Regions from separate parts of the Ruegeria sp. C11 genome, predicted to be linked through region 1. Evidence: riboswitches for the same ligand, from Rfam matches in the RefSeq annotation. Region 1 holds a riboswitch; each other region holds the start of a gene.

Region 1 (4,275 bases):
ACCTGGCCGTTCTGAACAACAACAAGAACACAAAAACGGATCCGATGGATGTTGTGACGATCCCGACGGGCAGTTCCTGCGGTGCAAGCAAAAGGCGGCTGAGTATGTCCGATCCGGTCAGCAAAGCTGCCCCGACGATCGCCGCAGTTGGCAAGAGCTGCCGGTGCAATGGTCCCGCGATTCCGCGGGCGATGTGGGGGACCATCAGGCCAACAAATCCGATCACGCCTGCCACCGAAACGAATACCGCCGTTGCAAGGGCTGCGGTGAAAAACATGCTAAACCGCAACCTCGGCACCGGTACGCCCAACGTCGCGGCGGTCAGGTCTCCGGTTAGCAGCGCGTCCAGCCAGCGACTGCGATAAAGTGAATAAGTCAGGATCAGCAGCAACCCGGCGCAGACCAACGGGAATGTCTCCCACCGGGCTAGACCTAGCCCGCCCAGCATCCAGAAAATGACCGAATGCGCGGCACGGTTGTCGCCTGAAAATATCAGATAGTTCGTAATGGCGGAAAACAGAAAGGAAACAGCAAGACCGGCAAGGATCAGCTTTTCAGGTGCATTTGTGCGCAGCCCGTGAACCAGTGCCAGCACAATGCCCGACGCCACAAGACCCCCGCAAAAGGCCGCCAGTGGCAGGGTCCAGAATCCCAGAACATCTCCGGTCACTGTTATGACGAACACGGCCCCTGCAGCGGCGCCGGATGACAGGCCGAAAAGGAATGGATCCGCCAGATCGTTGCGCGTTGTTGTTTGCAGGACGACGCCAACGATGCCCAGCCCCGCACCGATCACGGCGGCAAACAATGCGCGCGGCAGGCGCAGGTCAAATACGATCCGGTGAAGCGGCGACATATCCCCATCGCTAAGCCCCGTTCCAAGCAGAACGGCGGTGATTGTGTCGGAGACCGGGATGGACGTGGTGCCGTAAATGGTTGAAATCAGCAAGAGGGCGGCCAGAACGACCGCCCCCAGCACAAGTGTCAGACCGGATCGGCCCATATCAGTTGAGACCCGGATGCATGGCCTGTGCCATTTTCGAGATCGCTTTAATATTCGCCGGTCCGGGGGTCAGTTCCTCGTACCGCAGGCCAATCCAGCGCTCGTTCTTCACGGCGTCGGTCTGGGACATCACCGGATGTTCCTGAAGAAACTTGAACGTGTCCGCAGCCCCGTTTCCGGTCTGATAATCCAGCAGCACCAGAAATTCTGGATTCGCGGCGGCCACCGCCTCCCACGAGGTACGGCCCCAGCTGGTGTCCATGTCATGCGTGACATTCTCACCGCCAGCGGCGGCGATCATCGCGTCCGGGATGGCGAATTTGCCCGCGGTAAACGGCGCATCCGCCGGACCGTCCAGCAGGAAGACGCGCGGTTTGGGCAGGTCTGCGGTCTGAGCTTCAAGCGCGTGCAGCTCTTCCTTCCAGCCTGTGACCAGCGCCTCAGCCTTGTCCTCGACATGCATGACCTTACCCAGCCGCAGAACGTCATCGAACAGCAGGCCCATGCTGGCCTCGGGGCGGTCCTTGTCCAGATGCACGCAACTTTCGGTCAGGATCATGGTCTTGATGCCAAAGGGCTCCAGCGTGTCCGGCGTGACGTCACCGCCCGGCTTCATGCCGTAATACCAGCCAGCGAAGAACAGGTCAGGCTCGACGGCCACAAGGTTTTCGACTGTCGGATATTTGGGCGCCAGCTCCGGGATTTCACCGCGCAACTTGTCGAATTCCGGGCTGGTCTTGTACCAGCCGGTGATGCCGGTCAGGCCGACGATCTTCTCCTGCAGACCCAGCGCAAAGGCCATGTCAGTCATGTTCATGTCGTGCACGACCAGCCGTTCAGGCTGAGTTTCGAACACCAGCGGTTCGCCACAGTTGTCAACGCTGACTTCATGCGCGGACACGGCGCCTGCCATGGCTGTGATCAGCGCCATGGACCAGATGTGTTTCATTCGGGAATGCTCCTTGGTTTAGGTTGAGACTGTTATTCTTCGGATATCCAGCGCCGGGATCACGCGGCCTTCGTGGTGAAAGCACAGGTAGTCGACGCCAAACGTGTCGCGGACCCGTTCCGGGGTCAGCACATCGGCCACGGGGCCAAATCCCGTAAGCCGCGTGGATTTAATAAGCGCCACATGGGTGGCGAATTCGGGAATCATCACCAGATCGTGGACGATCATCACCACCGTGATGCCCAGCTCGGCAACCAACGACAGCATCCTCCCCTTGGCATCCGGGTCCAGATGGTTGGTGGGTTCGTCCAGAAACAGCAGTGATGGATTCTGCGCCAAAGCACGGGCGATATGGGCGCGTTGCCGCTCACCCCCGGACAGCATTGCCATCCGTTTGTCTGCCAATGCATTCAGGCCGGTCAGGTTCAGTACCCTTTCCAGTTCTGCTGCGTGTTCTGCAGCCGAACGGTCGGCCCGAATCGGAATCTGACCCATCGCGACGTAATCCCGCAACAAAAGCCTCCCATCGGGAAGCTCTTGCTGGCTGACAACGGCTATCATCCGGGCCCGGTCTTTGGCGGGCATCTGTTTCAGGCTGCGCCCCTTGACCAGAACGTCGCCCAGCACGATCTCAGCCGTCCCGCACAGCAGGTTCAAAAGCGTTGTTTTTCCAGCCCCATTCGGACCGGCAATTGCCAGTATCGCGCCCTCGTCCAACTCAAACGAGGCGTCCTGCAGCAGGACATCACCGTTGAGCGCATAGTATTCGAGGTCTCGCGCAACCAGAAAGGCCGAGGTCGTCATGATGGCTCCTGCAATTGGATCCCAGGCAAACGTGAAAGCGTTTTTGTAAAAAGTGGACCCGGCCGGTCGGTGGCATTGGTCCAGCCATCTGGGCTGTCGTGGTATTGCTGTGCAAATTCGGCCAACGCCTCGATGTCTTCCGCGCTTTCAATGTCGCCGAACAGATACTGAGCTTTGCAGACGGCCTGAAATCCGACAGTTGTTGGCTGCGCGCAACCGGCCATACAGGCAACTGTGCGGATAGCGAATCCCGTCGGCAGCTTTCCGGTCAGCGCATTGCGCATGGCCCCGACAGACAGTGTGCCGCGACAGGTCGAGCAGATCAGAAGGAAATGGTCAGGTGTTTCCGACATTGTCCGCTCCGCTTAAAGCCAAGCGCGGACAGAAGGTGCCGATCATGTAAACACGTGTCAGACGTGCCATCAAAGCCTCCTTCCAGGACGCCCCGCCCCGGGTTGGTTAAACATGCGATGGCAGGTCTCCTGACTTGCGGATCGTCGCTTGGCCTTCCTTCCCGGCCCTTTTGGCCAGTGGTTGTTTGGCGTCGCTCACCGCTTACAGTTGCGGGGGCAGTTACGGACTTGGCACCGACAGGCGGACCGCACCGTATTCCCTTTTCATCCCCTGGGCGTACCATGGGGAACCATCTGTGTCCTGATTGTCCTAGACCGGATGTCTTGTCAATCGGGACCTGAAACAAAACCTCTCGAGCGCAGTTTTTGCATTCGACTTCGTCAAGCCGAGATGAATGAGACACGGACCTCATTCACGTTCGGGACATGAGTTTGAAAACAGTTGATTGCCGGTCACGGGCAAGCGTTCTGGCTTCGGCTTCGCTCAGGGACCGAAGTGTTTCCTCCGCCGTGAGACCTCGGGCCTGCGACTTTGACCAAATGCGTCGCGCGGATGTGGGGGACCATGGCAAGGCTGCTTCGGACAACCAACGCCTTAACGGCGCTGGCAAGCCGTCAAATGCAGCCATTGGATCATCGGAACGCCGCTTGCGTCGTAAACTGCATTGCCCGAGATTCCGACTCATGCTTCGTCTTCCGGGTCGAACACGGGGTCCAGCACCAGTACAAGCCGGGTCTGACCTGTACCCTCAATTGGCGGCGAGCGATGCAACAGCCCGAACGATGGCTGTTCGGGCCACAGCTTCCCCCGCAAGAGAATTGGAGCGCCGGTTTCAACGGTGAACACATGTGCTGGATCCGTTCCATCCTGCGAAATACCGTACTGTGTTCCGGTACCGCGATAAGTGCAAACCAACCGCGCGGTAATCGCATCAATATGAAATTTGCGACAGGCGTTGGTGGTCACAACATCCAACCGCAATCGCAGGTACCTTGCATTCAACAGGTCCGAGAACATGTCAGCCAGGGACACGATATCATCCTGTAACCACCCTCTTTCAGGAGTGTCAGGCAAACCAGACCAGTCGCAGAGGTTCGCCAGGGCATCCCTGACCGCGTTCGACGGCATAATGACCCGACCGCGAGGCAGAACCTCCGGGTCAAGC
Region 2 (4,275 bases), on a different contig from region 1:
CGCTGGATTGTCCGCCGCTTTCGCTCCACGAGCTACAAATTCCTCGACCAGATCCCTGTTCAGATCATGAACGGTCAGATCGACCCCATTGCGCAACAGCGAACCCGAAAGCTTGCCGCCCACGTTTCCCAAACCTATGAAGCCAACTTTCATGCCTATTCCTCCCAGAGTGGCCATTTGCGCATTCGCGATTCACACGCGGATTATCAATGCTGGATAAGGGCAACAGAAACGAATAATAACAGTCGCAATCATAAAATTTTTTTGGTGATAAATGGACCGCCTCCCAAATCCGGCCTGGTTGCGCAGTTTCGAATCCGCCGCGCGCCATCTGAACTTTACTGTCGCCGCGCAGGAACTGGGCCTGACGCAAACAGCGGTTTCACTGCACATAAGGTCGCTTGAGGCTGAACTTGGGGAAAAACTGTTCACTCGCAATGCACGCCGACTGGACCTGACTGAACTGGGACAGTCCTATGCGCTGACTGTCCGGCGGGCGCTGTCCGACATCGCACTGAGCACCAACAGTCTGTTTGGCCCGGCGACCCGGCAAAGCCTGACCATCAGGGCGGCCATTTCAACCGCCACCTATTGGATTGCAGCCGAGTTGCCTGAGTTCTGTCGCCAGTTCCCTGACATTCCCGTGCGCCTTGTGTCCCATATCTGGAATGACAGCGTTGCTCCGGGGGACGTGGATGTAGAAATTCGGCTGGGATATGGCGACTGGCCCGGCGTGATTGCCGAAAAGCTCTGCTCTGAAACCATTGTGCCTGTTTGTCGTGCTGGTGACCCGCTCCCCGGGCTCAAAGACCTGCGAAACGGACCTCTGGTTCATATTCTGGGATATGAGGATAACTGGGCAAGATATTTCGAGGCCAATGGCCTCGCCGTTGCCGAGAATTCGGCCCGTCATTCTGTGGACACGACGGTGGCCGCGCTGCAATTGGTGATGGCAGGCGCGGGTTATGCCACCGTTCTAACCCGGTTTGCCCGCAACGCCATCACGCAGGGCGCGCCGCTGCAATTGGTGGGGCCGCCGATTCCATTTGCCCAGTCACATTACCTGATCCGCGCGACAACGGGGTCGCAGCCGTCCACTCCTGCGCGGCTGTTCGAGGCATGGTTGCAGGAGCGTTTGGCGACCCATGACGCTGACTGACTGCCTCAAGTCGCTTTTCGGATGCGGCGTGTCACAAGGGCGCCAGTACGCTTGACAAGCCCCCTGCCCGTGCCGCATGTCGCATGCGTTGGTGTCCATTTTTAAATGGATGAAAAGGGAATGCGTCAGCGGTTTTCCGTCAAACGCAGCCGCCCCCGCGACCGTGACCGGAGAGGGTGCCCAAAGCCACTGGCCCGCAAGGCCGGGAAGGCGGGACATCTGCCAGAGCCAGAGCTCTGACATCCGCAAGCCGGGAGACCTGCCAGCAGCCGTAGATGTAACCGGGCGGGGTGTTCCGGTGCCGGGTCCATGTCGTGATACGTGGCCCGCATGAAACCCCGTCCCCCGCGAAGAGGATTTGGGGGGATGAGAGACATGACCGAGACCGCGCCAGTCGAGCTGCTGGTCTGCACCACGTGCCGTCGTGGGCTGCCTATCGAGGACGACGCGAAGCGCCCTGGCACCTTGCTGCACAAAGCGCTGGAACAGGCCGAGCTGCCTGACGGAGTAAACCTCAAAGCGGTGGAATGTCTGTCGAACTGCGATCAGGGCTGTTCCATTGTCCTGCGCGGCGGCCCATCCCGCTGGACTTTTGTCTACGAAAACCTGAACGAAACCGACCACGTCGAAACCATCGTCGAAGGCACCACCAAATATCTTGAGACCGAAGACGGTCTGGTGAAGTGGCGCGAACGTCCTGAACATTTCCGCAAAAACTGTGCGGCCCGCATTCCCCCGATTGGAGCCCTGAAATGAGCAACCTCGAAAAACTCCCCGTTACTGTGATCACCGGCTTTCTGGGCTCGGGCAAAACCACGCTGGTGCGCCACCTGATGCAGAACCCGCAAGGCAAGCGTCTGGCCGTTGTTGTCAACGAATTCGGTGATGTGGGCGTCGATGGTGACATCCTGAAATCCTGCGCGATCCCGGATTGTCCGGCGGAAAACATCATGGAACTGGCCAATGGCTGCATCTGCTGCACCGTGGCCGATGATTTCATCCCGACTATCGAGGCGTTGATGGCGCTGGAGCCACGCCCCGACCACATCCTGATCGAGACCTCCGGCCTCGCGCTGCCCAAGCCGCTGCTGAAGGCGTTTGATTGGCCGGATATCCGTTCGAAAATCACCGTGGACGGCGTGATCGCTCTGGCCGATGCCGAAGCCGTGGCCGCCGGTCGCTTTGCTCCGAATGTCGAAGCTGTGGATGCACAGCGCTTGGCCGATGACTCGATTGACCACGAAACGCCGCTGTCCGAAGTGTTCGAGGACCAGATTTCGTGTGCCGACATTATCCTGCTGACCAAACCCGATCTGGCCGGTCCGGAAGGCGTTGCCAAGGCCAAAGAGATCATTGCAGCTGAGGCTCCGCGCCCCCTGCCCGTCGTCGAGGTGGCCGAAGGTGCCGTTGACGTGCGCGTCGTATTGGGGCTTGAGGCCGCAGCCGAGGATGACATGGACGCCCGTCCGTCGCATCACGACGGCCATCATGATCACGAGCATGACGATTTCGAAAGCATCATCGTTGAACTGCCGGAACAGACCGATCCGGCTCAATTGGTCGCCAATATCGAACGTCTGGCCAACGAGCTGAACATACTGCGCGTCAAAGGTTATGCCGCCGTTCAGGGCAAACCGATGCGCCTGCTGGTGCAGGCCGTTGGCGCACGCGTGCGGCACCAGTATGACCGCCCGTGGGAACCCGGCGAAGAGCGTCGCTCGCGTCTGGTGGTCATTGCCGAGCATGACGACATCAAAGAGGCCCAAATCCGCGATATCCTCGTGGGTGTTGCCGAGGCCGCCGAGTAACCGCACATGCACGTCGTCTTCCGCGAAAGCCACGGGTTAGAAGAAACCGAGACCCCGACCGATCTGGGCCAGAGCCCGGCAGATCTGGTGGTGCTGTCCTTTTCGGACAGCGACCTTGGCGCTTTCGCGGCAGGCTGGCATCGCGGTGGCGGACCCGAGGGGCGGATGCCGACGATGCGGCTGGCCAACCTGACGGCACTGAAGCACCCACTGTCGGTCGATACTTATGTCGAACAGACGCTGGAAGGCGCGAAAGGTATCCTGATCCGCCTGATCGGTGGTGTACCCTACTGGTCCTACGGGGTGCAGCAGGTGCTGGCACTGGCGCAGGCCAAGGGCATTGCATTGGCCGTGCTGCCCGCGGACGGGCGCGAGGATACGCGGCTGGACGACTATTCGACCCTGCCCGTCTCGACCCTGCGGCGGCTGGCGCATCTGTGTGACACGGGTGGCGAGGTCGCAGCGCAGGCCGCGCTGGCCCAGATGGCGCTGGCGGCGGGCTTGTACGCCGGTCCGGTGATGGGTGCCAAGACCCTTCCCGAATGCGGCGCATGGTGCCCGGATCGTGGCGTGATCCCCGTGGACAAGGCGTTCTCGGGCGATACAAAACGCATCCTTGTGACGTTCTACCGGGCCTATCTGACCTCGGCAGACACCGCCCCTGTCGCCGCCCTGATCCGCAGCCTCCGCGCGCGCGGGTTCGACGCTGTGGGCCTGTTTGCGCCTTCACTGAAAGCTCCGCTTGCTGCCGATTGGCTGCGCGAACAGGTCGTGGCTCTGGCCCCGTCTGCGATCATCAACGCCACCTCATTCTCAGGCAAAGGCGCATCGGGAACGTCGCCGTTAGATGCAGCCAACGTTCCGGTGTTTCAGGTCGCTCTGGCCACCTCGCGGCGCAAAGCATGGGCCGAGGCGGAACGTGGCCTGTCCCCCGCTGACCTGGCCATGCATGTGGTGCTGCCCGAAGTGGACGGGCGCATTTCGGCTGGTATCGCGTCGTTCAAGGAACCCGGCAAGCGCGACCCGCATCTGGAATATTCGCGCTTTGCCCACCGGGCCGAAGATGAGCGGATCGAGGCCATCCTCGATCGTGTCGGCGGCTGGCTGTCCCTGACCGACACGCCTAAGGCGGATCAGTCCCCCGCGCTGGTGCTGTCGACCTATCCGGGCAAAGATTGGCAAATGGCGCATGCCGTGGGGTTGGACGCACTGGCCTCGGCCGAGGCGATGCTGTCCGATTTGCAGACCGAAGGCTATGACACCGCGCCTGCGGAACCCATTGCCGAGACCCTGCTGGATGCACGGATT
Region 3 (4,275 bases), on a different contig from region 1:
GGGTTTCGGATGTACAACCCCGACCTGCCCTTTGCCGGTGTCATCCTGAACCGTTGTGCCAGCCCACGGCATGAGCGTCTGACCCGGCTGGGAATGGAACGCGCGGGCCTGCCTGTTCTCGGTGTCCTGCCGCGTCGTGGAGACCTGACCCTGCCCGAGCGGCATCTTGGTTTAATTCAAGCCGTGGAACATCCTGATCTGGAAAGCGCGATTGTAGGATACGCCGCGTTCCTGCGCGAACATGTGGATTTGGAGGCGATCAAACGGGCGGCTTCCTCAGGCCCCAATGGGCCATCGTCAACCGCGCTGCCGCGGCCCCCGGCCCAACGAATCGCACTGGCCCGGGATGCCGCGTTTTCCTTTACCTATCCGCATTTGCTGGAAGGCTGGCGCGCGGCCGGGGCGGAAATCCTACCGTTTTCGCCGTTGGCGGATGAAGCCCCAGCGGCGGATGCCGATTTGGTCTGGCTGCCCGGAGGCTATCCGGAATTGCATGCGGGCACTCTGACCTCTGCTGGGACATTTCTGACCGGGTTGCGCAAACACGCCGAGACCAAGCCGGTGCACGGTGAATGCGGAGGGTATATGGCCCTGGGTCAGGCCCTGATCGACAAGGAAGGTGTTCGGCACCAAATGGCTGGCCTACTGGGGCTGGTTACGTCTTATGAAAAGCGCAAGTTCAACCTTGGCTATCGCAAGGCAGAGCTGCTTGCGCCCATGCCCGGGTTTGCGACGGGAACGGACTTACGAGGGCATGAGTTCCACTATTCCTCGATCGTGGAACAGCCTGACGCGCCGCTGGCACGGGTATTCGATGCAGAAGGCGCAGAAGGCCCGCAGACCGGATCGGTGCGCGGCAACGTGACCGGCACATTCTTTCACCTGATCGCGGAGGCCTCAGCATGAGCGGTTTCGTTTCGTTCATCGGTTCGGGTCCCGGCGATCCGGAACTTTTGACGCTCAAGGCCGTGGACCGGATGCAAAAGGCCGATGCGGTGCTGTTTGACGACCTCAGCAGCGGCCCCATCCTGAGCCATGCGCGCGAGGATTCCGATCTGGTGGGCGTTGGCAAACGCGCGGGCCGCCCTTCGCCCAAACAGGACCATGTAAGCCGCCTGCTGGTGGATTATGCGAAAACCGGCGCCCGCGTCGTTCGGTTGAAATCTGGCGATGGAGGGCTTTTCGGACGGCTGGAAGAGGAACTCGTTGCCCTACGCGCCGCCGGGATCGAGTATGAAATCATCCCCGGCATCCCCTCAGCTGTCGCAGCGGCAGCGGCGGCGGGCATCCCGCTGACACGGCGCCTGACCGCCCGGCGGGTGCAATTCGTCACCGGCCATGATGTCAGCGGCCAGTTACCCACAGACCTGAACCTGCCTGCGCTGGCCGATCCCGATGCGACGACGGTGGTCTTCATGGGCAAACGCACTTTTCCTTTGCTGGTCGACGCACTGCACGAACACGGCCTGCCGCTGGATACGCCCGCCTTGATGGCCGAGTCGGTTTCAACACCTGATCAAAAATTGCACCGCGCGACGGTTGGCGCGCTGTCCGAGCAGCTGGCGGCTGAGATCGGCACAGCCCCTGCCCTGATCCTGTACGGCCCCTTGGCAGAGTTCGACGATGTTTGACCTGACCCTGATCGGTATCGGCACCGGCAACCCCGACCATGTGACCTTTCAGGGCGCAAAAGCCATTCAGGCTGCGGACTTGATCCTCATTCCCCGCAAGGGCGAGAACAAAGCCGATCTGGCCGGGCTGCGGGAAGAAATCATTGCTTCAGTGACGGACACCCCACCCCAGATTGCCTATTTCGATATCCCAAAGCGCCGCTCCGACGATGGCTATCTTCGTGGTGTGGACGAATGGCATGACGCCATTGCCCTGCGCTGGCAGGAAGCGATCTCGGCCCATCCTAACGCACGTCATGTCGCCCTGCTGATCTGGGGCGACCCGTCGCTTTATGACAGTTCGCTTCGAATCGCCTCACGACTGGACCCGCAACCAGAGACCCGCGTGATCCCCGGCATTACCGCGCTGCAAGCGTTGACGGCAGCCCATTCGATTCCGATCAATGATCTGGGCGCACCATACGTTGTGACCACTGGGCGGAGAATCCGCGAGGAAGGCTGGCCGGAACACGCTTCGAAAGTGGCGGTGATGCTGGACGGAGAGTGCTCGTTCCAGAGCCTTGAGATGGCCGATTATGACATCTGGTGGGGCGCTTACGTCGGGATGAAAGAGGAAATCCTGATCAAAGGCCCCTTGAATGAAGTTTGCCAGGAGATTCTGGCCAACCGCGCGATGCACAGGGCTGCGCATGGCTGGATCATGGATATCTATTTGCTGAAAAAGCGCGAGAACTGACCTAAAAGGTCGCAAATGAAGATTGCGCCTTAGTCGCCTTAACGGCTAAATGGAAGGGTCTGGTCCCGCCGGAGCAATCCGGATGCTAAGAGGGAATTTGGTGCGACTTTCGTGAAAGTCAAAGCCAGAGCCGCCCCCGCGACTGTAAGCGGTGAGCCCCTGTTCAACCGGCCACTCCCGATCCTCGGGGGGAAGGCGAACAGAGGCACCGACCCGCAAGCCAGGAGACCTGCCAGGCGAGAAACTAAAAACCGGCCGTCGGGTGCGGCGGCACAGGAGGACAAGAAATGACGACAAAAACGCTTAAGGCATCCGCCGCGAATACAGGCATCCTTCCCGCCATTTTCGCTGTGGTTCTGGGTCTGGGGATCGTTACTCTGGCTGGCCACGTTCAGGCATCGGCCCTGCACGACGCCGCACACGACGTGCGTCACGCAACCGGCTTTCCCTGCCACTGAGACCATGTTCAGTCGCATTCTGACCAGCGCGTTGTTCGCTGGTGCTGCAGCAGGGCTGATAGCCGCTCTGCTGCAGCTTGCATTCGTGCAGCCGGTATTACTGCACGCGGAACTTTACGAGTCCGGTGAACTGGTTCATTTCGGCGGAGAAGCTGTTTCAGCCCATCCCGATCTGCCCGGCATGTTTTCCGACCTTCAGCGCGACGCGCTGAGTGTGATCTTCACGATGTTTATCTACACAGGGTATGCATTGGCTCTGGTCGCCCTGATGTCGGTTGCCGAAGGTCAGGGGCACGAGGTCAACGGCCGAACCGGCGTGTTGTGGGGCCTTGCCGGTTTTATTGCACTTCACTTCGCTCCGGGTTTCTCACTGGCGCCTGAAGTGCCCGGTGTTGCTGCAGCCGATGTCTATGACCGGCAGATCTGGTGGTGGGCAACTGCAGCCGCCGCAGCCGTGGCCATGTGGCTGATTGCCTTTGGGGGCAATATCATCAGCTATGTGATTGCAGCGATCCTTTTGCTGGCTCCGCATGTCATCGGCGCACCTGAACCCGATGTGTTCACTGGTCCTGTGCCAACCGAAATCGGCGCCTTGTTCGCCGCGCGCGCTTTCGGCATCGGTCTAGTGGCGTGGATTCTGGTCGGTGCATTTGCAGGTTTTTTCTGGCAAAGCGAAAGCAAAGGCGCAGAAGCTAACACCTGATCATGTATGAAGTTTGCCCGCCGGAGTAACTCCGGCGGGCGTTTCATTTTCGCAAGGAAAAGAAATGTCCCGCTCACTTGCACTTTTTGCCATTGGTCTGGTCTTTGGCGGCGGCGCCGGGTTTGTGTTGGCTGCAGCCAATGGTGTTACCTTTGATGGTCATGATCATTCGGACCCATCTCATCACGGCGGCGCGCATGCCGAAGCTGCAGCGCATGACCATTCCAAAACCATCAGCCTGCCCGCCGGACCCAATGCACCGGGGCTGGAGATCGACCTGATCAAAGACCCGATGGCAGGTTGGAATTTGCATGTCCAACCGCAGAATTTCCGTTTCGCGCCGGAAAATGCCTCGGCTGATGACAGGCCGGGCGAAGGTCACGCGCATGTCTATGTCAACGGAGCCAAACTGGCGCGCCTTTATGGCAACTGGATGCACATCCCGGATTTGCCGAAAGGCGAGGTCGAGGTCGAGGTGTCGCTGAACGCCAACAGCCACAGCCCGCTGGCAGTGGATGACGTACCTGTCAGCGCCAAACTGACGATTCAGGTGGAGTGAAGCGCCGGAATACGCGCGCGCAGACATAAACGAAGTCGCCCGCAAGGCCGGGCGTCTTCAATCCAGCCCATGGGGCTGTTCAGATAAGTTTGGCACGTTGCAGCAATATCATCTGCATCAGCCTGCACATCGATCCCGGAAAACACATATGAGGCCATGCCTTCACCTTGCAGTGCAAGCACTGCGGG

What was found. Region 1 has a riboswitch for cobalamin ahead of ACR0NA_RS18165 (DUF1636 family protein). Riboswitches for the same ligand answer to the same signal wherever they lie in the genome.
Region 2: linked by a shared signal. The riboswitch ahead of ACR0NA_RS02960 (DUF1636 family protein) and the one ahead of ACR0NA_RS18165 (DUF1636 family protein) in region 1 are both predicted to bind cobalamin.
Region 3: linked by a shared signal. The riboswitch ahead of ACR0NA_RS03030 (CbtB domain-containing protein) and the one ahead of ACR0NA_RS18165 (DUF1636 family protein) in region 1 are both predicted to bind cobalamin.

What each region holds. Positions count from the first base shown of each region.
Region 1 is NZ_JBQFSB010000011.1:82,457-86,731, reverse strand. It holds gene ACR0NA_RS18180 (FecCD family ABC transporter permease) at 1-1,003, opposite strand, end outside; gene ACR0NA_RS18175 (ABC transporter substrate-binding protein) at 1,005-1,952, opposite strand; gene ACR0NA_RS18170 (ABC transporter ATP-binding protein) at 1,971-2,756, opposite strand; gene ACR0NA_RS18165 (DUF1636 family protein) at 2,753-3,109, opposite strand; cobalamin riboswitch at 3,212-3,418, opposite strand; gene ACR0NA_RS18160 (DUF6525 family protein) at 3,523-3,795, opposite strand; gene ACR0NA_RS18155 (DUF1826 domain-containing protein) at 3,792-4,275, opposite strand, start outside.
Region 2 is NZ_JBQFSB010000001.1:579,547-583,821, forward strand. It holds gene ACR0NA_RS02950 (NAD(P)-dependent oxidoreductase) at 1-153, opposite strand, end outside; gene ACR0NA_RS02955 (LysR substrate-binding domain-containing protein) at 275-1,159, shown strand; cobalamin riboswitch at 1,232-1,440, shown strand; gene ACR0NA_RS02960 (DUF1636 family protein) at 1,535-1,915, shown strand; gene cobW (cobalamin biosynthesis protein CobW) at 1,912-2,967, shown strand; gene cobN (cobaltochelatase subunit CobN) at 2,974-4,275, shown strand, end outside.
Region 3 is NZ_JBQFSB010000001.1:592,535-596,809, forward strand. It holds gene ACR0NA_RS03015 (cobyrinic acid a,c-diamide synthase CobB) at 1-906, shown strand, start outside; gene cobA (uroporphyrinogen-III C-methyltransferase) at 903-1,631, shown strand; gene cobF (precorrin-6A synthase (deacetylating)) at 1,624-2,367, shown strand; cobalamin riboswitch at 2,411-2,618, shown strand; gene ACR0NA_RS03030 (CbtB domain-containing protein) at 2,655-2,825, shown strand; gene ACR0NA_RS03035 (CbtA family protein) at 2,830-3,528, shown strand; gene ACR0NA_RS03040 (hypothetical protein) at 3,593-4,087, shown strand; gene ACR0NA_RS03045 (DUF1636 family protein) at 4,075-4,275, opposite strand, start outside.